3 regions of the Janthinobacterium goodfellowi genome follow, and region 3 is predicted to be linked to each of the others. Evidence: predicted binding sites of a transcription regulator. Region 3 holds the regulator's gene; each other region holds the start of a gene.
The links. The regulator sigma-54, encoded in region 3, starts transcription at its own class of promoters, with help from an activator protein. The targets are predictions, from matches to a motif close to TGGCANGNAANCTGCTTT.
Positions count from the first base shown of each region.

Region 1: the regulator sigma-54 is predicted to act here: its motif matches at 2,161-2,178, upstream of ACQ4WQ_RS05770 (urease accessory protein UreD).
Region 2: the regulator sigma-54 is predicted to act here: its motif matches at 5,525-5,542, upstream of adh (aldehyde dehydrogenase).

Region 1 is NZ_JBNYXN010000001.1:1,272,029-1,280,163, forward strand. It holds gene ACQ4WQ_RS05765 (two-component system response regulator) at 1-2,078, shown strand, start outside; gene ACQ4WQ_RS05770 (urease accessory protein UreD) at 2,233-3,075, shown strand; gene ACQ4WQ_RS05775 (urease subunit gamma) at 3,101-3,403, shown strand; gene ACQ4WQ_RS05780 (urease subunit beta) at 3,434-3,763, shown strand; gene ureC (urease subunit alpha) at 3,765-5,465, shown strand; gene ureE (urease accessory protein UreE) at 5,479-6,003, shown strand; gene ACQ4WQ_RS05795 (urease accessory protein UreF) at 6,003-6,683, shown strand; gene ureG (urease accessory protein UreG) at 6,706-7,344, shown strand; gene ACQ4WQ_RS05805 (HupE/UreJ family protein) at 7,341-7,901, shown strand; gene ACQ4WQ_RS05810 (1-acyl-sn-glycerol-3-phosphate acyltransferase) at 7,898-8,135, opposite strand, start outside.
Region 2 is NZ_JBNYXN010000012.1:8,204-16,338, reverse strand. It holds gene rtcA (RNA 3'-terminal phosphate cyclase) at 1-544, shown strand, start outside; gene pedF (cytochrome c-550 PedF) at 676-1,161, shown strand; gene ACQ4WQ_RS28145 (substrate-binding periplasmic protein) at 1,187-2,020, shown strand; gene ACQ4WQ_RS28140 (TonB-dependent receptor family protein) at 2,076-4,214, opposite strand; gene ACQ4WQ_RS28135 (beta-propeller fold lactonase family protein) at 4,418-5,374, shown strand; gene adh (aldehyde dehydrogenase) at 5,628-7,148, shown strand; gene ACQ4WQ_RS28125 (DUF779 domain-containing protein) at 7,204-7,599, shown strand; gene ACQ4WQ_RS28120 (PQQ-dependent methanol/ethanol family dehydrogenase) at 7,653-8,135, shown strand, end outside.
Region 3 is NZ_JBNYXN010000003.1:193,183-201,317, forward strand. It holds gene hprK (HPr(Ser) kinase/phosphatase) at 1-83, shown strand, start outside; gene rapZ (RNase adapter RapZ) at 233-1,096, shown strand; gene ACQ4WQ_RS13270 (enoyl-CoA hydratase/isomerase family protein) at 1,097-2,182, opposite strand; gene hpf (ribosome hibernation-promoting factor, HPF/YfiA family) at 2,440-2,799, opposite strand; gene ACQ4WQ_RS13280 (RNA polymerase factor sigma-54) at 2,869-4,347, opposite strand; gene lptB (LPS export ABC transporter ATP-binding protein) at 4,352-5,107, opposite strand; gene lptA (lipopolysaccharide transport periplasmic protein LptA) at 5,107-5,688, opposite strand; gene lptC (LPS export ABC transporter periplasmic protein LptC) at 5,714-6,325, opposite strand; gene ACQ4WQ_RS13300 (KdsC family phosphatase) at 6,368-6,901, opposite strand; gene ACQ4WQ_RS13305 (KpsF/GutQ family sugar-phosphate isomerase) at 6,901-7,935, opposite strand; gene ACQ4WQ_RS13310 (cation:proton antiporter domain-containing protein) at 8,020-8,135, shown strand, end outside.

The sequences.
Region 1 (8,135 bases), on a different contig from region 3:
AACTGGCCCTGTGGACGGCTCAGGCGCGCCCGCCGGAGCTGATCCTGCTCGACGTGCGCATGCCGGGCCTCGACGGCTTTGAAGTGTGCCGCCGCCTGAAGGAGATACCGTCCCTGTGCCAGGTGCCGGTGATCTTCCTGTCGGCCCAGTACGATACGGACGACAAGGTGCGCGGCTTTGCGCTGGGCGCCGTCGATTTCATCGCCAAGCCCTTCCAGGCCGAGGAAATCCTGGCCCGCACCGATGCCCACGTGCGCCTGGCGCGGGCGCAGCTGCAGCTGGCGCAGGAGCGCGCCAACCTGGAACGGCGCGTGGCCGAACGCACGGCCGAACTGGAACAGGTGGCCAGCACCCTGGCGCGCGAAGTGCAGATCCGCCGTGCCAATGAAGAATTGCTGCGCCTGTCGGGCCAGGTCTTCGAAGCGACCCAGGACGCCATCCTGATCACCGATCCTGCCGGCGTCATCGTCACGGCCAATCCCGCCTTTACCCGCATCACCGGCTATGCGGCACAGGAAGTGGTGGGCACGGACATCATGCGCCTGCATGCCGAATACACGGGCGAAGCGGTGCTGCTGGCCCTGCGCCAGGGCTTGCGCAGCAGCGGCTGCTGGTCGGGCGAGGTGCAGACGCGGCGCAAGAGCGGCGACACCTATCCCTGCCTGCTCAGCGCCTCCACCGTGCACGGCCCGGACGGCGCCGTCGTCAACTACATCGGCGTCTTCCTCGACATCAGCGAGCGCAAGGCCGAGCAGCATCTGATCGATTTCCTCTCCTACCACGACGCGCTGACGGGCTTGCCGAACCGCGTGCTGCTGCGCGAGCGCTTCGAACAGGCGCGCGCGAACGCCTTGCGCGACAGCCAGCAGGTGGTGCTGATGTGCCTGGACCTGGACCGCTTCAAGAACATCAACGATTCGCACGGCCAGGCCGTGGGCGACAAGGCGCTGCAGGTGGTGGCGCGCTTCCTGTCCGGCTGCGTGCGCGAGGGCGATACCGTGGTGCGCCAGGGCGGCGACGAATTCCAGATCCTGCTGCAGGACGATGCCCTGCTGGGGCGCACCCTGGGGCTGGCGCAAACCATCCTGGCCGGCTTGCGCGAAGAACTCAGCGTCGATGGCGAGCGCCTGGCGCTGACGACCAGCATCGGCATCGCCATGTGCCCGGCCGACGGCGACAGCCTCGACGACGTGCTGCGCCACGCCGACACGGCGCTGGTGCGCGCCAAGGAAATGGGGCGCGACCATTACGCCTTCTTCACGGAGCGCATGGGCAGCGATATCCGTGCCCGCCTGGCCATGCAGCAGCAGCTGCGCGGCGCCATCGGCCGCGACGAATTCGAAGTGCATTACCAGCCGCAGATGTGCTTGCGCACGGGCGCCATGCTGGGCGCGGAAGCGTTATTGCGGTGGAATAACCCTGTGCTGGGCAAGGTGCCGCCCGGCCTGTTCATCGCGCTGGCCGAGGAATACGGCTTGATCACGGCCATCGGCGAATGGGTGCTCGAAAGCGTCTGCGCGCAGATCCGCGTGTGGCACGACGCGGGCCTGGGCAGCATCAAGGTGGCCGTCAACCTGTCCGGCAAGCAGTTCGCGCAGGACCGCACGGTGCCGTTCGTCGAGGCGGCCTTGCGCAAGTACGGCATCGCGCCCGCCTGCCTCGGCATCGAAATCACGGAAAGCACGGTGATGGGCGACCCGGACAAGGCCGTGGCGGCCCTCACGCGCCTGAAGGACATCGGCGTGGGCATTTCGCTCGACGACTTCGGCACCGGCTATTCCAGCCTCGGCTACCTGAAGCGCTTCCCCATCGACGTGCTGAAGATCGACAAATCCTTTGTCGACGACGTCACCACCAGCAGCAGCGACGCGGCCATCGCCCGCTCCGTCATCTCGCTGGCGCACAACCTCGACATGCGCGTCATCGCCGAAGGCGTGGAAACGCGCGAGCAGGTCGACTTCCTGACGGAGCACGGCTGCGATGAAATGCAGGGCTATTATTTCAGCCGCCCCCTGGCCGCCGCACCATTCACGGCCTTGCTGCGCGAACGGCGCACCCTGGCCGTGGCCCAGGCATAAGCGCCGCGGTGCGGCCGCTGCACCATGGCGGTGCGTCCGCTGCAGCGCGGTGCGCAATGTTCACTTTTCTTTCCCCTGACGCTGGCACATATCCTGCTTAGGTAATCGCTTATTTACGCGATTGCCCCGCATGCCAGACAGCAGCCATCCAGTCATGCCTACACCAGCCAGCGCCCACGGCGCCTGGCAGGCGCAGCTGCGCCTGGGCTTCGCGCTGCACGATGGCGTCAGCCGCCTCGTCGAGCGCACGCACAGCGGCCCCTTGCGCGTGCAAAAGCCCCTGTATCCGGAAGGCGATGCCGTCTGCCACGCCATCATCATCCATCCGCCCGGCGGCGTGGTGGGCGGCGACCAGCTGGCCGTCGACGCCACGGCGGGCGACGGCGCGCACGCCTTGCTCACGTCGCCGGGCGCCGCCAAGTGGTACCGCGCGAATGGCCATGTCTCGGGCCAGCACATCGTGCTGCGCGCGGGCAGCGGCGCGGCCATCGAGTGGCTGCCGCAGGAAAGCATTTTCTTCGACCAGGCCTGCGTGCGCTTGCGCCATGAAGTGGAACTGGCGCCGGACGCCGGCTACATCGGCTGCGACATCGTCTGCCTGGGCCGCAGCGCCGCGGGCGAAATTTTCAACACGGGCAGCATCAGCCAGCAGGTGCGGATCCGCCGCGGCGGCAAGCTGCTGTGGTGGGAGCAGGGCGTGCTGGCCGCCGGCGGCGCGCTGATGGCCAGCCCGCTGGGATTGGGCGGGCACACGGTGTGCGCCACCCTGATCGCCGTCGGCACGCAAGTTGCTCCCGCCGTGCTGGCCGCCGTGCGCGATATCGCCGTGCCGGCCGGCGCCGCGTTTGGCGCCACGCAGATGAAATCGCTGGTGGTGGTGCGCCTGCTGTGCGGCGACAGCGAGGCGGCGCGCCGCGTCATGCTGGCCGCCTGGCAGCTGCTGCGTCCCGCCATGCTGGGGCGCGACGCCGTCGTGCCCCGTATCTGGAACACTTAATCAGGAAAGAAACGCAAGGAAAACCATGGACCTGACTCCCCGCGAGAAAGACAAGCTGCTTATTTTTACGGCCGCGCTGCTGGCCGAACGGCGCCTGGCGCGCGGCTTGAAATTGAATTATCCGGAAGCGGTGGCCCTGATCAGCGCCGGCATCATGGAAGGCGCGCGCGACGGCAAGTCGGTGGCGCAGCTGATGTCGGACGGCACCAAGATACTCTCGCGCGCCGACGTCATGGACGGCATCGCCGAGATGATCCCCGACATCCAGGTGGAGGCGACCTTCCCCGACGGCAGCAAGCTGGTGACCGTGCACCACCCGATACCGTAACCCTACAAGCGACATTGACAGGAGCCCCTCATGACCCCAGGCGAATACCAATTGGAAGAAGGCGAAATCAGCTTGAATGCCGGGCGCGCCACGGCCACTGTGGTGGTGGCCAACCGCGGCGACCGGCCCATCCAGGTCGGTTCGCACTTTCACTTTTTTGAAGTCAATCCGGCGCTGGCCTTCGAGCGCTGGCGCGCCTACGGCATGCGCCTGAACATCACGGCCGGCACCGCCGTGCGCTTCGAACCGGGCCAGCAGCGCACGGTGGAACTGGTGGCGCTGGCGGGCGAGCGCAAGGTCTATGGTTTCAATGGCGAAGTGATGGGCGAACTGCAAGACACTCCACCGGGAAAGGATTGAGATGGCCAGCATTCCCCGCAGCGCGTACGCCGAGATGTTTGGCCCCACCAAGGGCGACCGCATCCGCCTGGCCGACACGGAACTGTTCATCGAAATCGAGCATGACTATGCGATCTACGGCGAAGAAGTGAAATTCGGCGGCGGTAAAGTCATCCGCGACGGCATGGGCCAGTCGCAGCGCTGCGCGGCCGAGGTGATGGATACCGTCATCACGAACGCCGTCATCCTCGACCACTGGGGCATCGTGAAGGCCGACATCGGCCTGAAAAACGGCCTGATCTTCGGCATCGGCAAGGCGGGCAACCCGGACATCCAGCCGGGCGTCACGCTCCCCATCGGCGGCGCGACGGAAATCATCGCCGGCGAGGGCATGATCGTCACGGCCGGCGGCGTCGACACGCACATCCACTTCATCTGCCCGCAGCAGATCGAGGAAGCGCTGATGAGCGGCGTGACCACCATGCTGGGCGGCGGCACGGGGCCGGCCGTGGGCACGGCCGCCACCACGTGCACGCCGGGGCCGTGGCATTTGCACGCCATGCTGGCGGCCGCCGATGCCTTCCCGATGAACCTGGGCTTCATGGGCAAAGGTAACGTCAGCTTGCCGCTGCCGCTGGAAGAGCAGGTGCGCGCGGGCGCCATCGGCCTGAAACTGCACGAGGACTGGGGCAGCACGCCGGCCGCCATCGACAATTGCCTGTCCGTCGCGGACCGCATGGATATCCAGGTGGCGCTGCACAGCGATACCCTCAACGAGGGGGGATTTCTCGAACACACCCTGGCCGCCTTCAAGGACCGCACCATCCACACGTTTCACACGGAAGGGGCGGGCGGCGGCCATGCGCCCGACATCATCGCCGCCGTGGGGCAGGCCAACGTGCTGCCCTCGTCGACGAATCCGACGCGCCCGTTCACCGTCAACACGCTCGACGAGCACCTGGACATGCTGATGGTGTGCCACCACCTGGACCCGGCGATTGCCGAAGACGTGGCCTTTGCCGAGTCGCGCATCCGCCGCGAAACCATCGCCGCCGAAGATATCTTGCACGACATGGGCGCCATCTCGATGATGTCGTCCGACTCGCAAGCGATGGGCAGGGTGGGCGAGGTGATCATGCGCACCTGGCAGACGGCGCACAAGATGAAGGTGCAGCGGGGCGCGCTGGCGCCCGACACGGCGCGCAGCGACAATTTCCGCGCCAAGCGCTACATCGCCAAGTACACGATCAACCCGGCCATCACGCACGGGATTTCGCACGTGGTGGGATCGCTCGAAGCGGGCAAGATCGCCGACATCGTGCTGTGGAAGCCCGCGTTTTTTGGCGTCAAGCCATCGATGATCTTAAAGGGCGGCATGATCGCGGCCGCGCAGATGGGCGACCCGAACGCGTCGATCCCCACGCCGCAGCCCGTGCACTACCGCATGATGTTCGGCGCCTTCGGCGGCGGCCTGAAAAAGTCGTTTACGTTTGTCTCGCAGGCGGCGTATGACCTCGATATCGGGCACCAGCTCAAACTGAATAAATCCGTCATCGCCGTGAAGAACATGCGCGGCTTGCGCAAGCACGACATGATCCACAACGGCGCCACGCCGCACATGGAAGTGGACCCGGAAACCTACGCCGTGCGCGCCGACGGCCAGCTGCTCGTGTGCGAGGCGGCGGCCGTGCTGCCCATGGCGCAGCGCTATTTTCTATTTTAAGCGGGAGACAAGCATGCTGACTTTGCATACCAAATTAGGTCCCGACGATGACCGCGCGCCGTTTGCCCAATTGGTGCTGCCCTACGACCAGCGCGAAAAATGCCGGCTGCGCGCCGTGCTGTCGAATGGCGACGACGTGGCCGTGTTCACCGTGCGCGGCACGGTGCTGCGCGACGGCGAGCGCATGACGGGGCCGGGCGGGCAGGTGGTGCAGATCGTCGCCGCGCGCGAACCGACCTATCTGGTGCGCTGCGCGGATGCGCACACCCTGCTGCGCTGCGCTTTCCACCTGGGGAACCGCCACACGCAGGCGCAGGTGGGCGACGGCTTTTTGCGCATCCGCAAGGATGTGGTGCTCAAGGAGATGCTGGAAGGCTTGCAGGCGACCGTGACGGAAGAAAGCGCGCCGTTCGAGCCGGAAGCGGGCGCGTATGGCGGCGGCCATGGCCACCACGACGGCCACGGCCAGCACTTGCTGGCGCCCGTGCCGCTGCGGCAGAGAATCCACCGCCCCGGCGACGTGCCAGGCGCTGCGTGATGCAGGCGTCGGCCCTGCTGCATCTGCTGCAGTTCGCCAGCCCGGCCTTGCCGATCGGCGCCTACAGCTATTCGCAGGGGCTGGAAGCGGCGCTCGAATCGGGCCTGGTGACGGATGCGGCCACGGCGCGCGCATGGATCGCGCAACACCTGGCGCAGGTGGTGGCGCGCTGGGAGGCGCCCCTGTGCTGGCGCTTGATGCAGGCGTTTGAAGCGCAGGATCTGCGCGCCGTTCAGCGCTGGAGCGAGCGCTTCATCGCTTCGCGCGACACGGTGGAATTTCGCGCCGAAACCATCCAGATGGGCTATTCCTTGACCAAGCTGCTGGCCGAGCTGGGCGTGGCCGAGGGCGTCTTGATCGACATGCTGCAGGGCGAGCCCGAAGTGGCGCTACCCACCGCGTATGCCTGCGCCGTGGCGGCGCTGGCCATTCCGCGCGAAGAGGCGCTGCTGGCCATGCTGTTCGCCTGGGCGGAAAACCAGGTGCTCGTCTGCGTGAAATCCGTGCCGCTGGGGCAGGTGGCGGGCCAGCGCCTGCTGCTGTCGCTGCGGCCGGACCTGGAAGCGGCGGCCCTCACGGCGCAAACCTTGGCAGACGACGAGATGGGCAACTGGGCGCCCGGCCTGTCGCTGCTGTCGATGCGACACGAAGTGCAGTACAGCCGCCTGTACCGTTCCTGAACTATTCAATGAGAGAGCAAACATGACATCGATTACCTCCAATCCCTTGCGCGTGGGCATAGGCGGGCCCGTCGGCTCGGGCAAGACGGCCCTGTGCGAAATGCTGTGCAAGGGCATGCGCGAGCGCTACGACATGGCCGTCATCACGAACGATATCTACACCAAGGAAGACATGGAAATCCTGCTGCGCGCCGATGCCTTGCCGGCCGAGCGGCTGATGGGCGTGGAGACGGGCGGCTGCCCGCACACGGCCATCCGCGAGGATGCGTCGATCAACCTGGAAGCGATCGCGCGCATGCAGGCTGATTTTCCCGATCTCGACTTGATCCTGGTCGAATCGGGCGGCGACAATCTGGCCGCCACCTTCAGCCCGGAACTGTCGGACCTGACGATTTACGTGATCGACGTGGCCGGCGGCGAAAAAATCCCGCGCAAGGGCGGGCCCGGCATCACGCGCTCCGATTTGCTCATTATCAACAAGACGGACCTGGCGCCGTACGTGGGCGCGAACCTGGACATCATGGCGCAGGACGCCAGGCGCATGCGCGGCGAGCGCCCCTTCGTGTTCACCAACCTGCGCAGCGGCGACGGCGTGCAGGTCGTCATCGATTTTATCCGCGAGCAAGGTTTGCTCGATCAACCAGGCAAGGAGCTGCAATGAGCGCAAGACTGATGAAGAAAACGGCCGCCGTGGCGGCACTGTGCCTGCTGGCCTTGCCAGCGATGGCCCACCCCGGCCACGGCGAGAGCGTGGGCTTCCTGGCCGGCTTCGCGCACCCGTTCACGGGCATCGACCATTTGCTGGCCATGCTGGGCGTGGGTCTCTGGGGCGGCCAGCAGCGCCGCGGCTGGGGCCAGCCCGCGACTTTCCTCGGCATGATGCTGCTCGGCGCGCTGGCCGGCATGGCGGGCTTGACGGTGCCTGGTCTGGAAACGGGCATCGCCGCCACGGTGGCCCTGGTGGGGCTGGCCATCGCGCTGGCGCTGGCTTTGCCGAACTGGCTCGGCTTCGGATTGGTGGCCATGTTTGCGCTGGCGCATGGCAATGCGCATGGACAGGAATTGCCGGCTGCCTCGGCCGCGTGCGGCTTCATGCTGGCGTCGGCCGCCGTGCTGTGTACGGGACGCGTCGTCGGCCAGGTGCTGGCCGAGCGCGTGCTGCGCCTGGCCGGCGTGGCCTTGACGGCCGCCGGCGTGGTGCTGATGGGAATGAATTAAGCGCCGGGGCGGCGCTCGGACAGCACGATGGGCGCCGCCTTTTCCGGATGTAAACCCTGGTGGCCCGCATACACGGCGGCGATCGCCGCCATGTCGGCGTCCTTGTCGCCCGTCAAGTATAAATGGTCGACGACGCCCAGCACCTTGTTCGGGTAGTCGATGTAGACGAGCAACAGCGGCACCTTGGCGGCCAGGGCCAGGTGATAAAAGCCGCTTTTCCAGTTCGGGCGGTAG
Region 2 (8,135 bases), on a different contig from region 3:
GGGCGGCGGCGAAGTGATTGCTACCGTGCAACCGTGCCCGCGCTTGCTGCCCATTGCCTTGTTGCAACGCGGCGAACGGCAGGCCGGTTTTGCGGAAAGCATGGTGGCTGGCGTGCCCGTGAACGTGGCGCAGCGCGAGCTCGAGCGTGTTGCCGGCGGCATGGGCTGGAGCGGCAAACAGCTGCGCATCGTCGGCTTGCCGGCGGACCAGGGACCGGGCAATGTCCTGTTGCTGACCCTGGAGCACGAACACGTCACGGAAGTGTTTACTTCCTTTGGCGAAAAGTCCTTGCTGGCCGAATCTGTGGCCAAGCGCATGTTGAACGAGGTGCGCGCCTATCTCAAGACGGACGCGGCCGTGGGCGAGCACCTGGCCGACCAGCTCTTGCTGCCGATGGCGCTGGCGGGCGGCGGTGTCTTCAGTTGCAGCAAGGTGTCGCAGCATGCGCTGACGAATGCCGAGGTGATTTCCCGGTTTTTACCCGTGCGTATCACTTTCGAACAGCAGGAGCGGGCCAGCATCTGCACGGTTGCCGCCGCCTGACGCGTGCGGTGACACAGGTCACTGTTGCAGCTGTTCCAAATTGATACATGGGTGGCCGGCCGTGGGGCATATACGCATGGCATGGCATTTGCTCTTCTTGGATATTCACTAAAAAAACCAAGGAGACCAGCATGACCTATTCCATCCGTACCCTGCTCGGCGTGGCCGCCGCCGGCGCCGTTGCCCTCACCTCCCTGCTGACCTTGCCGCAAGCCTATGCGCACGGCAATGTCACGCCGCAAGGCGTCGACACCACGGGCTTGCCCAAGGTGGGCGACAAGTGGCTCGAACAAAACCCGTATCGGGGCAACAAGCTGGCCTTGACGGTAGGCACGTCGGCCTACAACCAGAATTGCGCGCGCTGCCACGGCATCGAAGCCATTTCAGGCGGCATCGCGCCGGACTTGCGCCAGCTGGACCGCGATTGCTTCGGTATCAAGAATGAGACAAAGAAACAGGCGTGCTATAAGGAAACGGACAATTACTACCTCACCACCATCCGCCACGGTAAAGTACGCAATGGCGCCGTGTACATGCCGCCGTTCGAGGGCGTGTTCAACCAGGAAGCCATGTGGGCCATCAAGACCTATCTGGAAACGCGCCGCGAATCGAATTAAGTCGAACTGATCACGAAGGAGTCCCATGCGTTCATTTCAATTCCGGGGCGCGCGCGCGATGCTCTCGCTCGCCTGCCTGGCGCTGTGCGCGGCCGCGCCGGCGCACGCCGACTGGCAGAAAGTACAGCAGTCGGGCAGCCTGAAAGTGGCCGTCTATAACGAGTTCGCGCCGTTTTCAGACAAGGGCACGGGCATCGATATCGACATCGCCGAAGCGCTGGCGAAAAAGCTGGGTTTAAAACTGAGCTTGCTGCCATTTCCCGCCGGCGAAAACCTCAATGACGATTTGCGCAATATGGTGTGGAAGGGGCATTACCTCGGCTATGGTCCCGCCGACGTGATGCTGCACGTGCCGGTCGACAAGAAGTTGATGGCGGATAACGACAAGGTCGAGATCTTCGCGCCTTACTACGTGGAAACCGTGCGCCTGGCGCGCAGCGCGCAAGCCGTGCCGCAATTCGATGGTGTCGCCTCGCTGGCGGGCAAGCGTATCGGCGTGGAAAAAGTGTCGATCGCGGCCATGCTGATGCTGGGGGAAGACAATGGCAAATACCGTGACGACGTGCGCATCTTCGATACGGCGGCCGAAGCCTTGCAGCAATTGCAGGCGGGCCAGCTCGATGCCGTGCTGGCGAACCGTTCGGAAATCGAATCGGTGCTGAAAAGCGATCCCGCTTTCCCCTTGAGCGAAGTGGCGTTCGCCCGCTTGCCGCGTGCTGGCTGGGCTGTGGGCCTGGCCGTCAGCAAGCAACAGCTCGACGTGGCGAAATTGCTGCAGGCGGCCATGAACGAGATGACGGCCAGCGGCGAATTGAAAACCATCTTTGAGAAGTATGGCGTGAAGGAAGCACGGCCCTGAAGTAGCCTGCTTGAGTTGAAAAGCCCGCGTATCTTCCGATGCGCGGGCTTTTTAATTAGAAGGAATACATGGCACTGACACCCAGCAACCAGTTGCGTCCCGGCGCCGCTTCATAGTAGCGCTTGTTGCTGTCGCCGACGATGACGGAGCCCACATAGGTCTTGTCAAAAAGATTGTTCAGGCGGGCAAACTCCTTGAAGCGCCAGTTCCCCACGTTTTGCCTGGCATTGAAGCGCGCATTGAAGACCGTGTAGCCGGGCGCCGGCTTTTCGCTGTTGCTGTCTTCCGCGTAGACCTGGTTGCTGGCCACGCTTTCCAGCGCTGCGCCAAAACGGTCGAGCGTATCTTTCCAGGCCAGTTCCGCGAACAGGTTGGCGCTGGGCACGCCTGGCAAGCGGCTGCCTTCGCGCACGTTGCCAAAAGCCTGGTCATACACTGCGTGCAGGCTGGTCAGCGCCACTTTTGTCGTGAAACCATACGGCAAGCTGGAGTCCAGCGACACTTCCATGCCCTGGCGCAAGGTTTTACCTGCATTGCGGTAGCTGGTGCGCCCGCCGCTGGAACTGTCGACCACCAGTTCGTCGTTGGTCTTGATCTGGAAGACGGCCGCGTTCACGTGCGTGTTGTTGGCGATCCTGGCCTTGATACCCGCCTCCAGGTTGGTGCTGGTGGCCGGTTTCAGCTGGTAATTGAAGCCGCCGCCCGTGCCCGAGTAAAACAGTTCGTTCAAGGTGGGTGCTTCGAAACCGCGCGCGGCACTGGCGTACACGTTGACGTTGGGCGTCAGTTTATACAGCAGGCCCAGCACCGGTGTCGTGTGGCTGTATTCCAGGCTGCCGCTGTCATCGCCATTGCCGAGGAAATGGTCGTTGACCGACACTTTCATCTTGCTGTAGCGCACACCTGCGCTGAGCAGCCATGGCCCGCTTTGCCATTCCGTCTGGATATACGGATCGAGGCTGGAAACGACATCCTGCTCGTCACGGCGCAGCTTGCCCTTCACGCCAAACGTGTTGCCGATGTAATTTTCATAGCCGGTGCGGTCATCGCTGGAGCGGCCGTAATCGATGCCGATGGTGGTGCTCAGCTTGCCGCCCGCCAGCTGGTTCACGTGCAGCCAGTTGGTGTCGATGCCGTAGAACTCACGCTGGAAGTCGACCACGCCGCCCGAATGGCTGGCCGGTGCCTGGAAACCCTTGGTGAATGCCTGGTACTGGATCACGTCGCGGTTGCCGCCGTAGGCCGTCACGTGCAGGCGGTCTTCGCCAAACGACTGCTCGTAGGTGGCGCCGATTTGCTGGTGGTCGATGCTCTTGCGCGTGTTGTAGCGCTCGGCCAGGGTGCGCTTCGGGTTTTGCGTATCGGTGGCGTCGATTTCGCCGGCGCGCGGGTCGCGGGCGAAAGTGGCCCAGGTGGCGCCCAGCGGATCTTGCGTGTTGCCCTGGTGCAGGCTGTTGGCGACGATGGTCAGCTTGCTGTCCGCATTCGGCTTGACGGTGATCTTGCCGAACGCCTGTTCGCGCGTGGCGGCGCTGTGGTCGCGGAAACCGTCCGTGCGGAAGCGGGAGCCGTCGAGCACGTAGCCGATGCCGCCAGCCTGGCCTTGCGCCGACAAGTCCACCTTGCTGGTGCCGTAGCTGCCGCCCGTCACGTTCAGTTCGACGGACGGGGGATTTTGCCCCTCCTTGGAAAACAGCTGGATCACGCCGCCCGAATGGTTGCCGTAGATGGCGGAAAACGGCCCGCGCAGCACTTCGATGCGCTCGGCCGTATCGAGATTGAAGGTGGCGGCCTGGCCTTGCCCATTGGGCATGCTGGCGGGAATGCCATCGCTGATCAGCTTGACGCCGCGCACGCCGAAGGCCGAGCGGGCGCCAAAGCCGCGCGACGAGATTTGCAAGTCTTGCGCGTAATTCTGGCGGTTTTGCACGACCAGGCCCGGCACGGCGGCCAGCGCTTCCGAGGCATTGACGCGGATTTGGCCGTCCTGGATGCGGGCGCTGTCGATGACATCGATCGAGGCCGGCACTTCCTGGCTCGGGTGGGCGATGCGGCTGCCGCTGATGACCACCGTATCCATGAGTTGCCCGGCGGCCAAGTCAGCGGGCTCGGCGGCAAAGACGTGGGGGGCGAGGGTGGCGCTGCCGGCGACAAACAGGCTGGCGATGGTGTTCAGGCGGAAACGATGCTGCATGCGGATTCTCCAATGTGAATAAAAGCCTGCTTGAGCGCGTGCGCGGCGCAGGTCTGCATAGTTGTATCAAGCAATATGCCTGCCATGTCTCCATTGGTGGGCGGAAATTATACGCGTGTCAGTGGCACGGCGTTTGCATGCAGCAATTATCAGAGGCGCCGCTACCGCGCGCTTTTCCTGTGTTTTTCATTGAAAAGGTGATTATGCCCAACTTCTTCTCGCGCTTGCGCCAGGTGTGCTGGCTGCTGCCCGCGCTTGCCAGTACTGCCCTCCAGGCCGCTCCGTTTGCCTATGTCCCCAATGAAAAATCGGGCACCGTGAGCGTGATCGACACGGCGACCGACCAGGTGGTGCGCCGGATCGCGGCAGGCAAGCGTCCGCGCGGCATTGCCGCCGATCCCGCCGGACGACAGTTGTTTGTCACGGACGCGGCCAGCAGCGCCTTGCTGCTGATCGATAACGTGACCGGCACGCCCGTGCGCACGGTGGCGCTGGGCAAGTCGCCCGAAGGCGTCAGCGCTTCCCTGGACGGTCATTACGTGGCCGTGGCCGTCGAGGAAAACAATAGCGTGGCCTTGCTCGATGGCCAGACGGGCGCCTTGCTCGCCGATATCAAGGTGCAGGGACGCAACCCGGAACATGCCGTCTTCAGCCCCGATGGGCGCTGGCTGCTGGTCAGCGCGGAAGAGGCCGAGCAAGTCGACGTCATCGACGTGGCGCAACGCCGTCAGGTGGCGTCCGTCGCCGTGGGACTGCGTCCGCGCGGTATCGGTTTCAGTCCCGACTCGGGCCGCGCCTACGTGGCGTGCGAACTGGTCAATGCCGTCTATGTCATTGACATGGCCGCGCGCAAGGCGATTGCCACCATTCCAGCAGGCAAGAATGCCAATGGCATCGTGGTCCATCCCGGCGGCAAGCATGTATATGTCTCGAACGGCATCGACGGCACGGTAATGGTGATCGATACGGCCAGCAACCAGGTCACGGCGACCATTCCCGTCGGCAAGCGCCCGTGGAACATGGCTATCACCCCCGATGGCGCCAAGCTGTACGTGGCCAATGGCCGCTCGAACAGCGTTTCCGTCATCGATACGGCCAGCGCGCGCAAGGTGGCCGATATTGCCGTCGGTGAATTGCCATGGGGTGTGGTGATTCGGTAGCGGTACAGGAACAGGTGTTCCAGTCTGGTACACCTGTTCCATTGTGCAGCGGCGATGGCGTGCTACGGCAGCAATTGAACCCGCCGATATCGCCACCAGGCCCTTGCAACAGAGGTAAAACCCGCTAAGTTGGGTAGGGGGATGGCGAGCTGGCACGGCATTTGCGGAAGACTCCGTGTACTCACCCCATCTGTACCAGGACGTTTGATTTTAATTAAGTAATTCCATTCTAATTAACCCGATAGAGGACGACATGAATCTCGCAGACATCAGCAAACTGGGCGTAGCCAATCCCTTCAAACAACGCTATGACAATTACATCGGCGGCAAATTCGTTGCCCCGGTAAAAGGTGAATACTTTCCTAACATCACGCCGATCACCGGCTTGCCGTTTTGCGAAATCGCCCGTTCCACGACGGAAGACGTTGAGCTGGCGCTGGACGCCGCGCATGCCGCCAAGGAGGCCTGGGGCAAGACGTCGCCTGCCGAGCGGGCCAATATCCTGAACCGCATCGCCGACCGCATCGAACAGAACCTGAGCCTGATCGCCACGGCGGAAACCATCGATAACGGCAAGCCGATCCGCGAAACGATGAATGCGGACATTCCCCTGGCCATCGACCATTTCCGTTATTTTGCCGGCTGCATCCGCGCGCAGGAAGGTTCCGTTGCGCAAATCGACGCGGAAACCTATGCCTACCACTACCATGAGCCGCTGGGCGTCGTGGGCCAGATCATCCCGTGGAATTTCCCGATACTGATGGCCGTGTGGAAACTGGCGCCAGCCCTGGCCGCCGGCAATTGCGTCGTCCTGAAACCGGCCGAGCAGACGCCGGCGTCCATCATGGTATTGATCGAGCTGATCGGCGACTTGCTGCCGCCGGGCGTGTTGAACATCATCAACGGTTTCGGCCTGGAAGCGGGCAAGCCGCTGGCGTCGAGCAAGCGCATCGCCAAGATCGCCTTTACGGGCGAAACGGGCACGGGCCGCCTGATCATGGGTTACGCCGCGCAAAACCTGATTCCCGTCACCCTGGAGCTGGGCGGCAAGTCGCCGAACATCTTCTTTGAAGACGTGATGGATGCGGACGACGAGTATTTCGACAAATGCCTGGAAGGCTTTGCGATGTTTGCGCTGAATCAAGGCGAGGTATGCACCTGCCCATCGCGCGTGCTGATCCAGGAATCGATCTACGAGAAATTCATCGAACGGGCCCTGAAACGCGTGGCCGCCATCAAGCAGGGCAATCCGCTCGATGCTTCCACCATGATCGGCGCGCAGGCGTCGCAGGAACAGCTGGAAAAAATTCTGTCCTACCTCGACATCGGCCGCCAGGAAGGCGCGCAAGTGCTAGCCGGCGGCGAGCGCCACACGCAGGCGGGCGACTTGGAAGGCGGCTATTACGTGCGTCCGACCGTGTTCAAGGGCAACAACAAGATGCGCATCTTCCAGGAAGAAATTTTCGGACCGGTCGTGTCCGTGACCACCTTCAAGGATGAGGCCGACGCGCTGGCGATCGCCAACGATACCTTGTATGGCCTGGGCGCCGGCCTGTGGACGCGCGACGGTTCGCGCGCCTTCCGCATGGGCCGCGCCATCCAGGCGGGTCGCGTGTGGACCAATTGCTACCACCTGTATCCAGCCCACGCCGCGTTCGGCGGCTACAAGCAATCGGGTATCGGCCGCGAAAACCACAAGATGATGCTCGACCACTACCAGCAAACGAAGAACTTGCTGGTGAGCTATAGCCCGAAAGCGCTGGGCTTCTTCTAAACCGGCAACAGGCGCCGCGCCCGTAGTCCAGGCGCGGCGCGCAGAAAGGGATGCCATGAGTGCAGCAATTGCCAGGGTGGTCGCCACCGATGCGGCGCTGGAAATGATGGACAAGTTGCGCCAGCGTCACGGCCCGCTGATGTTTTTCCAATCCGGTGGCTGCTGCGACGGCAGTGCGCCCATGTGCTACGCGCTGGGCGAGTTCGATGTCAGCGATACCGACATTTATCTCGGCAATTTGAATGGCACACCGTTCTACATGGGACTCGAGCAATTCGAGTACTGGGAGCATACCCAGTTGATTATCGATGTGGTCGATGGCAATGGCGGCATGTTTTCACTCGACAACGGCACGGGCAAGCGCTTTTTGACGCGTTCGCGCCTGTTCACCGATGAAGAGTGTGCGCTGTTGCATGCCCAGCCGCATGAGCACGACAGAAAAAGTACCTGAGAGTTACACACATACTAATAAAACAGAGGGAGATGATTGTGCAGAAAAAAATCATGGGGATACTCATCGGTTTGGGTTTGGCATCGCTGGCCCAGGCGGCCGACGTGGGTAATGTCACCACCGCCATGCTCGACAGCACGGCAAAAAATCCATCCAGCGTGCTGTCGTTCGGCATGGGCACGCAGGGTCAGCGCTATTCGCCGTTGACGCAGATCAATGACAAGACCGTGGCCAAGCTGGTGCCGGCCTGGTCGTTCTCGTTCGGCGGCGAAAAACAGCGGGGCCAGGAATCGCAGCCCTTGATTCATAACGGCAAGATGTTCGTCACGGCATCGTATTCGCGCATCTTTGCCGTCGACTTGAAAACGGGCGCCAAACTGTGGAAATATGAGCATCGCTTGCCGGACGGCATCATGCCCTGCTGCGACGTGGTCAACCGCGGTGCCGCCCTGTACGGCAACCTGGTGATCTTCGGCACGCTCGACGCCTACCTGGTGGCGCTGGACCAGAACACGGGCAAGATCGTCTGGAAGGAG
Region 3 (8,135 bases):
GCAACACGATCCTGCAGCTGCGCGGCATCGATACCTTGCAGGAGTTCATGGAGCGGCAACGCCTCGCCATGAGTGGCGATTAACGTAGGTCGGATTAGCGGGGCGAGGCCCTGCGTAATCCGACGACAATGTTGGCGCATGCAGCAAAGAAATACCACAGTCCAAATTGCAATAATTTGTAAAGATAATTGCCTCGGGAGCGCAGTGCCGGCCTTTATTGTATGATCGGGCTATGCATATCGTCCTTATCACCGGAATATCCGGCTCCGGTAAATCCGTCGCGCTCAATGTGCTGGAAGATACCGGCTACTATTGTGTCGACAACCTGCCACCGGCCTTGCTGCCGAGCCTGGTGCAAACCTTGCTTGACGAGGGCACGCCGCAGCTGGCCGTGGCCGTCGATGCACGCAGCGCCGAGTCGCTCGTCAGCTTGCCGCACAATGTCGCCCTGCTGCGCGACCAGGGACATGACGTCAAGGTCATGTTCCTGACAGCTACCACGCATTCGCTGGTGGCGCGCTTCTCGGAAACGCGCCGCAGCCATCCCCTGTCGCACGAATTGCGCCCGAACCAGAATCCGGCCAGCCGCCGCACCCTGATCGAGTGCATCTCGGAAGAACGCGAACGCCTGTCGGCCATCGAGCAGCTGGGCCATGTGATCGATACCTCGGAACTGAGCGCCAACAAACTGCGCGCCTGGATCAAGGATATCGTCGCCTCCGAACGTGCGCCGCTGACCCTGTTCTTCGAATCGTTCGCCTTCAAGCTGGGCGTGCCGCTCGATGCCGATTTCGTCTTCGACGTGCGGGCCTTGCCCAATCCCTATTACGACCTGGCGCTGCGCCCGCTCGACGGCCGCGACGCGCCCGTGATCGCCTTCCTCGACGCGCAGCCGAGCGCGCTGGAACTGCTGGCCGACATCCGCGCCTTCATCGAGAAATGGCTGCCGTCGTTCAAGTCCGACAACCGCAGCTACCTGACGGTGGCCCTGGGCTGCACGGGCGGCCAGCACCGCTCCGTGTACATGGCGGAGCGGCTGGCGCAATACTTCGGCCCCAACGAGCGGGTCGTGCTGCGCCACCGCGAGCGTTCTTAATCAGTCGAGGTGGCGCAGCGGATGGGCTTGCGCGGGCCACACGGGGGCGAAGAAGCGCGCCACCATGGCCGCGTCGACCTCGTCCAGGCTGGCAGGATTCCAGCGCGGCGCATTGTCCTTGTCGATCACCAGCGCGCGCACGCCTTCGAGCACTTCGCCATGTTCGAAATTGTGGCGCGCCACCGTGCGCTCCATGCGCAGGCAATCGGCCACGCCCAGATGGGCGCCCCGCTGCAGCAACGCCAGGGTCACGCACATCATCAAGGGCGAACGCAGGCGCATGGCCGCCAGGGCCTTCGCGGCGAACGCGCTGTCGTCCTGCGCCAGCGAGGCCATGATGGCCGCCACCGAACCTGCGCTGAAGTGGCGGTCCAGCGCCGCGCGCGCCGTGGCCAGGGGGGAAGCGCCCGCCTCGGCCTGGAACGGCGCCGCCAGCGCCTTGATGGCGACCGGCAAGGCCTCGCCCGGCGTGGACTCGAACAGGGCCTGCAGCGCCCCCATCTGCGCCTCGGGCAGATACACATCGGCCAGGCCCGTGTACAGGGCGTCGGCCGCATTGATCGTCAAGCCCGTCAAGCCCAGGTACAGGCCCAGCTGGCCGGCCAGGCGGGACAAAAAGTAACTGCCGCCCACGTCGGGGAACAGGCCGATATTGACTTCCGGCATGGCCATGCGCGTGCGGCCCGTGACGATGCGCAGGCGGTTGCCGGGCCCCGCTTGCGCCACGCCCATGCCGCCGCCCATCACCACGCCATCCATGACGGCGATATACGGTTTCGGATAAAAATGGATCAAATGATTTAAAGCGTATTCTTCCGTAAAGAAATCTTCCAGCAGGGCGCTGCCGCCCTGGGGCGTGGCCAGGCCCGCATCGTAAAAGAAACGGATGTCGCCGCCCGCGCACAGGGCTTTTTCGCTGCTGGAGCGGATCACGACGGCATCCACCTGAGGGTCGTCGCGCCAGGCCAGCAAGGCCGCGCTCAGGGCCCGCACCATCTCCAGGGACAGGGAATTCAATGCTTTCGGACGGTCGAGCACGATGTGGCCCGTGCGGTGGCGGATGGAGGTCTGGACGAAGTCGCTCATGGCAGGCAGGAAAGAAGTGAAAGTGCCAACATTTTAGCGCCTGCGCGGGGAACATTGCGTTCGACAGCTACGGGCGCAAAAAAGGGCGCAATGTGCGCCCTTAGTTGATCACAACCGGTTGAAAGTCGCAGGCCGTAGAACACGTGGAAAAACCGTAGCGAGCGGATGTGAGTTGTGGCTGAGAAGCGGAGCTGTGCATATGCACAGTGAGCATCGGAGGCCGCAAATCGCGACGCGCAGTAGGTTTTTGGGTGTTCTTAGGCGGCGGCGAATTCTTCTTCCGAGTTGTCTGGCAGATGTTTGATCGCCTCTTTACCGTGCCCTTGCACTTTGGTTTTGTATTTCATCACTTGCCTATCGAGCTTGTCGATCAGGGCATCGATCGCGGCATACAGGTCTTGCGCCAGGCTTTCCACATAGACGGTTTTGCCACTCAGACGCAGGTTGACTTCGGCCTTTTGACGTTTTTCTTTCTCTTTGAGGTTATCCACGGTCAGAATCACGGCGATATCGATGACTTGATCGAAATGACGTTTCACGCGCTCCAGCTTCGTTTGTACGTATTCACGGATGGCTGGTGTCACTTCGAGATGATGTCCGCTGATGGTGAGATTCATACACACTCCTAAAGATGATCGGGTTCGTGCGGTCCATCCTATCCGGCCCGCAGAGGAACCGAAAAAAACTTACAAACACTTACGCAGGCTCACTGGCGGAATTTTCAACGCTTCCCGGTATTTGGCAACAGTACGTCGCGCAATCACCATGCCTTGTTCCCCCAGCATGTCCGCAATCTTACTGTCGGATAAAGGATTTTTAGGGTCTTCTGCTCCTGTCAGTTGCACGATCAATGCCCGTATCGCCGTCGATGACGCTTCGCCCCCCGCTTCGGTGGCGACGTGGCTACCAAAGAAATATTTCAACTCGAACATGCCGTGCGGGGTCAGCATGTACTTTTGAGTTGTTACCCGCGAGATAGTACTCTCGTGTAAACCCAGTGTATCAGCTATTTCACGGAGCACAAGGGGGCGCATGGCAACGGCTCCATGCGAGAAAAAGTTCTTTTGTCTTTCTACTATCGCCTGCGCCACGCGCAGGATCGTGTCGAAGCGCTGGCGCATATTCTTGATCAGCCACTTGGCTTCCTGCAACTGTGCGCCCATGGCGCCCTCGCCCTTGCCCTGCTTGAGCAAGTTGGCGTACATGGCGTTGACGCGCAGGCGCGGCATGACGTCGTTGTTCAGGGTGACTTGCCAGCCATTGCGCGCGCGCTTGACGACGACGTCGGGCACCACGTAATCGGACACGTCCGAGGCGAACACGGCGCCCGGGTGCGGATTGCACTGGCGAATCACCGTCTGCGCCTCGCGCAAGTCTTCATCGTCGCAATCGAGGGCTTTTTTCAGCTTGTTGAAATCGCGCTGGGCAAACCAGGCCAGGTGCTTTTCCACGATGACGAGGGCCATGCGCCGCGTCACCATGGCGACGTGCGGCAAGCGCTTGATCTGCAGCGCCAGGCATTCGGACGCGTTGCGCGCACCCACGCCGGGCGGATCGAAACTTTGCAGCAGCGACAAGGCCGTGCGCATCTCGTCGGCGTCGATTTCCAGCTCTTCCGGCAGGCGCGCCAGGATGTCGTCGAGCGACTCTTCCAGGTAGCCATTGTCGTCGAGCGCGTCGATGATCAGCTCGACCAGCGCGCGGTCGCGCAACTCGAGCACCGTCACGCGCATCTGCTCCATCAGGTGTTCGCGCAGGGTGCAGTGATGGGCCTCCAATTGCGGACGGGAATCTTCGTCGTCGGGCGCCTTGCCCCGGCTCGCCTCGCTCCAGTCGCTGTCGCCGCCATCCGCGGCGGCCGGGCCTTCGCCCGCCTCGCCGTCAAACGTTTCCGCTTCGGCCGGCGCCGCGGGCGCCTCCTGGCCTGGCGGCTGGGGCGGCGCTTCGGCCGGCGCGGCCGTGGAACTCAGGGCGCCGTCGGACAGCAGGCGCAGCGAACGGTCGAGCGGGTCGTCGAGGCGCTCGAGCAGAGGGTTGTCCGTCAGCAACTGCTCGAGTTCCTGGTGCAGTTCCAGGGTCGACAATTGCAACAGGCGTATCGATTGCTGCAACTGCGGCGTCAGTGCCAGATGCTGCGAAGTGCGCAGCTGCAATGATTGTTTCATTGGCTCACATGCGGAAGTGTTCGCCCAGATAGACCCGGCGTACCGACTCGTTCGCGATGATGTCGTCGGGGCGTCCCGACGCCAGCACCGAGCCCTGGTTGATGATGTAGGCACGGTCGCAAATACCCAGCGTCTCGCGCACATTATGATCGGTGATCAGCACGCCGATATTGCGCTCCTTCAAGAAACGCACGATGCGCTGGATCTCGATCACGGCGATCGGATCGACGCCGGCGAACGGCTCGTCGAGCAGCACGAAACGGGGATCGGTGGCCAGCGCGCGGGCGATTTCCACGCGGCGGCGCTCGCCGCCAGACAGGGACAGGGCCTGGTTCTCGCGCAGCTTTTCGATCTGCAGGTCGGCCAGCAGTTTGTCCAGGCGTTCCTCGATCTCGGCCTTCTTCAGCGGGCGGCCTTCGACGGTCTGGATTTCCAGCACGGCGCGGATATTGTCTTCCACCGTCAGCTTGCGGAACACGGACGCTTCCTGCGGCAGATAGGACAGGCCCATCTGCGCGCGGCGGTGGATGGGCAGGCTGGAAATATCCACGCCGCTGATGTCGATGCTGCCGCCGTCCGACGGCACCAGGCCGACGATCATGTAGAACGAGGTGGTCTTGCCGGCGCCGTTCGGGCCCAGCAGTCCCACCACTTCGCCGCATTCGACTTGCAGCGAGACATCATGCACGACTTGCCGCTTGCCATAGGTTTTCTGCAGCCCGCGAACGATCAGGGTGCTGCCGCAACGAGTATTGTCCATTATTTCGTTCCTGGCGCAGGCGTGGCCGGCGCTTTCTCCGCCGCGGGCGCCTTGGTCTTCGGCTGGATCACCATGCGCACGCTGCCGCCGTCGGGGGTGCTGGTGCCGCTGTTGGAATTTTCCATCGCAAACACTTCCTTGCGGCTGTCATACGAGATGAAGGCGCCATTGGCCACGTCGGTCACTTTCGTGCCTTCCAGGCGCGTCAGCTTGGCCCTGGTAAACAGTTTCACCACTTCCGTCTTGTTGTCGTATTCCACGCGCTCCGCTTCGCCTTCGACCCACAGGTCGCCCGCGCCATCGCGCTTCTGGCGGAAGGTGGCCAGCTTGCCGGGATCGGCCCAGAAAGTAATGAACTGGTAGCCTTGCGGGTCTTCCGTGATCAGGGCCCGGCCCGCCTTCATGGTCAGGGTGCCTTTCACCAGCACGACATCGCCCGTCAGGGTACGAATCTGCTTGACGTCATCGACGTGGCCGCTGCGCGCCGTGATGACGGCTTCCTTCTCGGAATCGGCCTTCTCGGCATGCGCCACGCCCATGATGGCCAGAGAAAATACGCTCAACAGCAAGATGTTCTTCATAGTATGGTTTCCTTGTTTCATTCTGTCATTTTGCCGCCGCGGCCGGACGCGGTTTCGGCGGGAGGACCATGCGCAGCGCATTCTGCACTTCCACCACGCCGGTGGCGTTATTGGCCTTCATGCCGATGCCATTGATGCGCGAGGCGCCCGTCAGGATATCGACAGGCACGTCCGTTTCCATTCTTTCCTCGTCCGGGAACACCGTCAGCGCTTCCGTCTTCACCGTCAGGTTCTGCGCCTTCGGACTGGCCACGCGGTCGATGACGACCTTGCGGTGCAGTTGCAGCCGGGTGTTGTCCTGGTCGATATGCGCCAGTTCCGCATTCATGTTCAGCGGCGGCATGCCCGGCGTGAGCTTGCGCACGAAGGGCTGGTCGATATCGGACGAATCGTCGAGCGGATAATGCGTGAGCTTGGTGCCCGACACGATATAGCTGGGCTTACCCGTCAAGTCCATGCGCACCAGGCTGAAATTGGTGATGAAATAGTCGGGCTCATCCAGATGCTTGCTGGCGGTAATGTCCTGGGCATTCTTGTTCATCACTTCGAGCAGCCAGAAGCTGCCCAGTGCGACGACGACCGCGCCCAGCACGGTAAAAATCATGCGCCAGCGATGGGCGCCTCCTGGCTTACGCATAGGGCTTCACTCTTTCAAATGTCACTGGCGGCAAGGCGCGCCTCACTCCAGGAACGGCGCCATGACGCGCGCATAGTTGTCCTGGGCGCGCAGCAGGAATTCGCAGATCTCGCGCACCGCGCCGCGGCCGCCGCCGGCCTGCGTCACATGGTGCGCCAGGCCCAGCGCTTCCGGACGCCCGCCCGGCACGCTGACGGCAAAGCCCACGCGGCGCAGGATGGGCGCATCGATGACGTCGTCGCCGATGTAGCCGCACTGTTCTTCCGTCAAGCCCGTCAGCGCCAGCAGTTCGCGAAACGGCGTCAGCTTGTCGTGACCGCCCTGGTGCACATGGGTAATGCCCAGGTCTTGCGCGCGGCGCGCCGTGATGGCCGAGCGGCGCGCGCTGATGATGGCCGTCTGCACGCCCGATTCCTGCAGCAGCTTGATGCCCAGGCCATCATACACATTAAACGTTTTCATCATTTCGCCGTCCGGGCCGAAATGCAGGCTGCCGTCGGTGAGCACGCCGTCGACGTCAAAGATCATCAGTTTGACCTTGGCCGCGCGCGCCAGGTTGTCCGCTACGCTCTCCATCAGATCACCTTCGCTTGCGTCAGATCATGGATATGCAGCGCGCCCACCAGCTTGCCGTCGGCATCGACGACCAGCATCTGGTTGATGCGGAACTGTTCCATCACGGCCACGGCATCGACGGCCAGGCGTTCGGGCGCGATGCTGCGCGGCTGCGCATGCATGACGTCGCGGATCGCCACTTGCGTGAAATCCTGCACGCGCTCGAACATGCGGCGCAAATCGCCATCCGTAAACACGCCCACGGGGCGGTTGTCCGCATCGACGACGGCCGTCATGCCCATGCCCTTCTTCGTCATTTCTTCCAGCGCCTGCAGCAGCGAGGCTTCCACGGGCACCTTCGGCACCCGTTCGCCGCTGCGCATGACGTCATGCACGTGCGTGAGCAGGCGGCGGCCCAGGGCGCCGCCTGGGTGCGAGCGGGCGAAATCTTCTTCCTTGAAGCCGCGCAAGTCGAGCAAGGCCACGGCGATCGCGTCGCCCAGGGCCAGGGTGACGGTGGTGCTAGCCGTCGGCGCCAGATTCAGCGGACAGGCTTCTTTCTCAACAGAAATATCCAGATGCACGTCGGCCAGCTGGGCCAGGCTGGAGTTCGGCTTGCCCGTCATGGAAATGAGCACGCCGCCCATGCGCTTGACGACGGGCATGATGGCCATCAGTTCGGACGATTCGCCCGAATACGAGATGGCAATGAAAGCATCGTCCGAGGTGACCATGCCCAGGTCGCCATGGGCCGCTTCGGCCGGATGCACGAACAGGGCCGGCGTGCCGGTGGAAGCGAGGGTGGCGGCGATCTTGCGCGCGATGTGGCCCGACTTGCCGATGCCGGAGACGACGACACGCCCCTTACACTGCAGCAACAGCGCTACGGCGCGGCCCACGCTGTCGTCCGTGGCCAGGCGCGCGTGCAGCGCAACGATGGCGTCGGACTCGATCTGCAAGGTGGTGCGGGCCAGCGCGACGGCGCGCTCGGTCGTCGCTTGCATGTCAATTCGATCAAAAGCTTTCAGCATTGTTTTTTCATGGGTTACACTCATGCCCAAAGTATAAACGAATTAGGAAAGCAAAAAACTTGCCAGTCACAACAAACAACGATTTCCATTGACCGCACCGGGCAACCCATGTTTTCCTCGCTTGAACTGACCCTGATGTTACTCGGCAGCGCCGTGCTGGGCGTGGTCGCTTTCAGAATGTTGCATTTGCCGCCCATGCTGGGTTACCTGGCCGTCGGCATCGT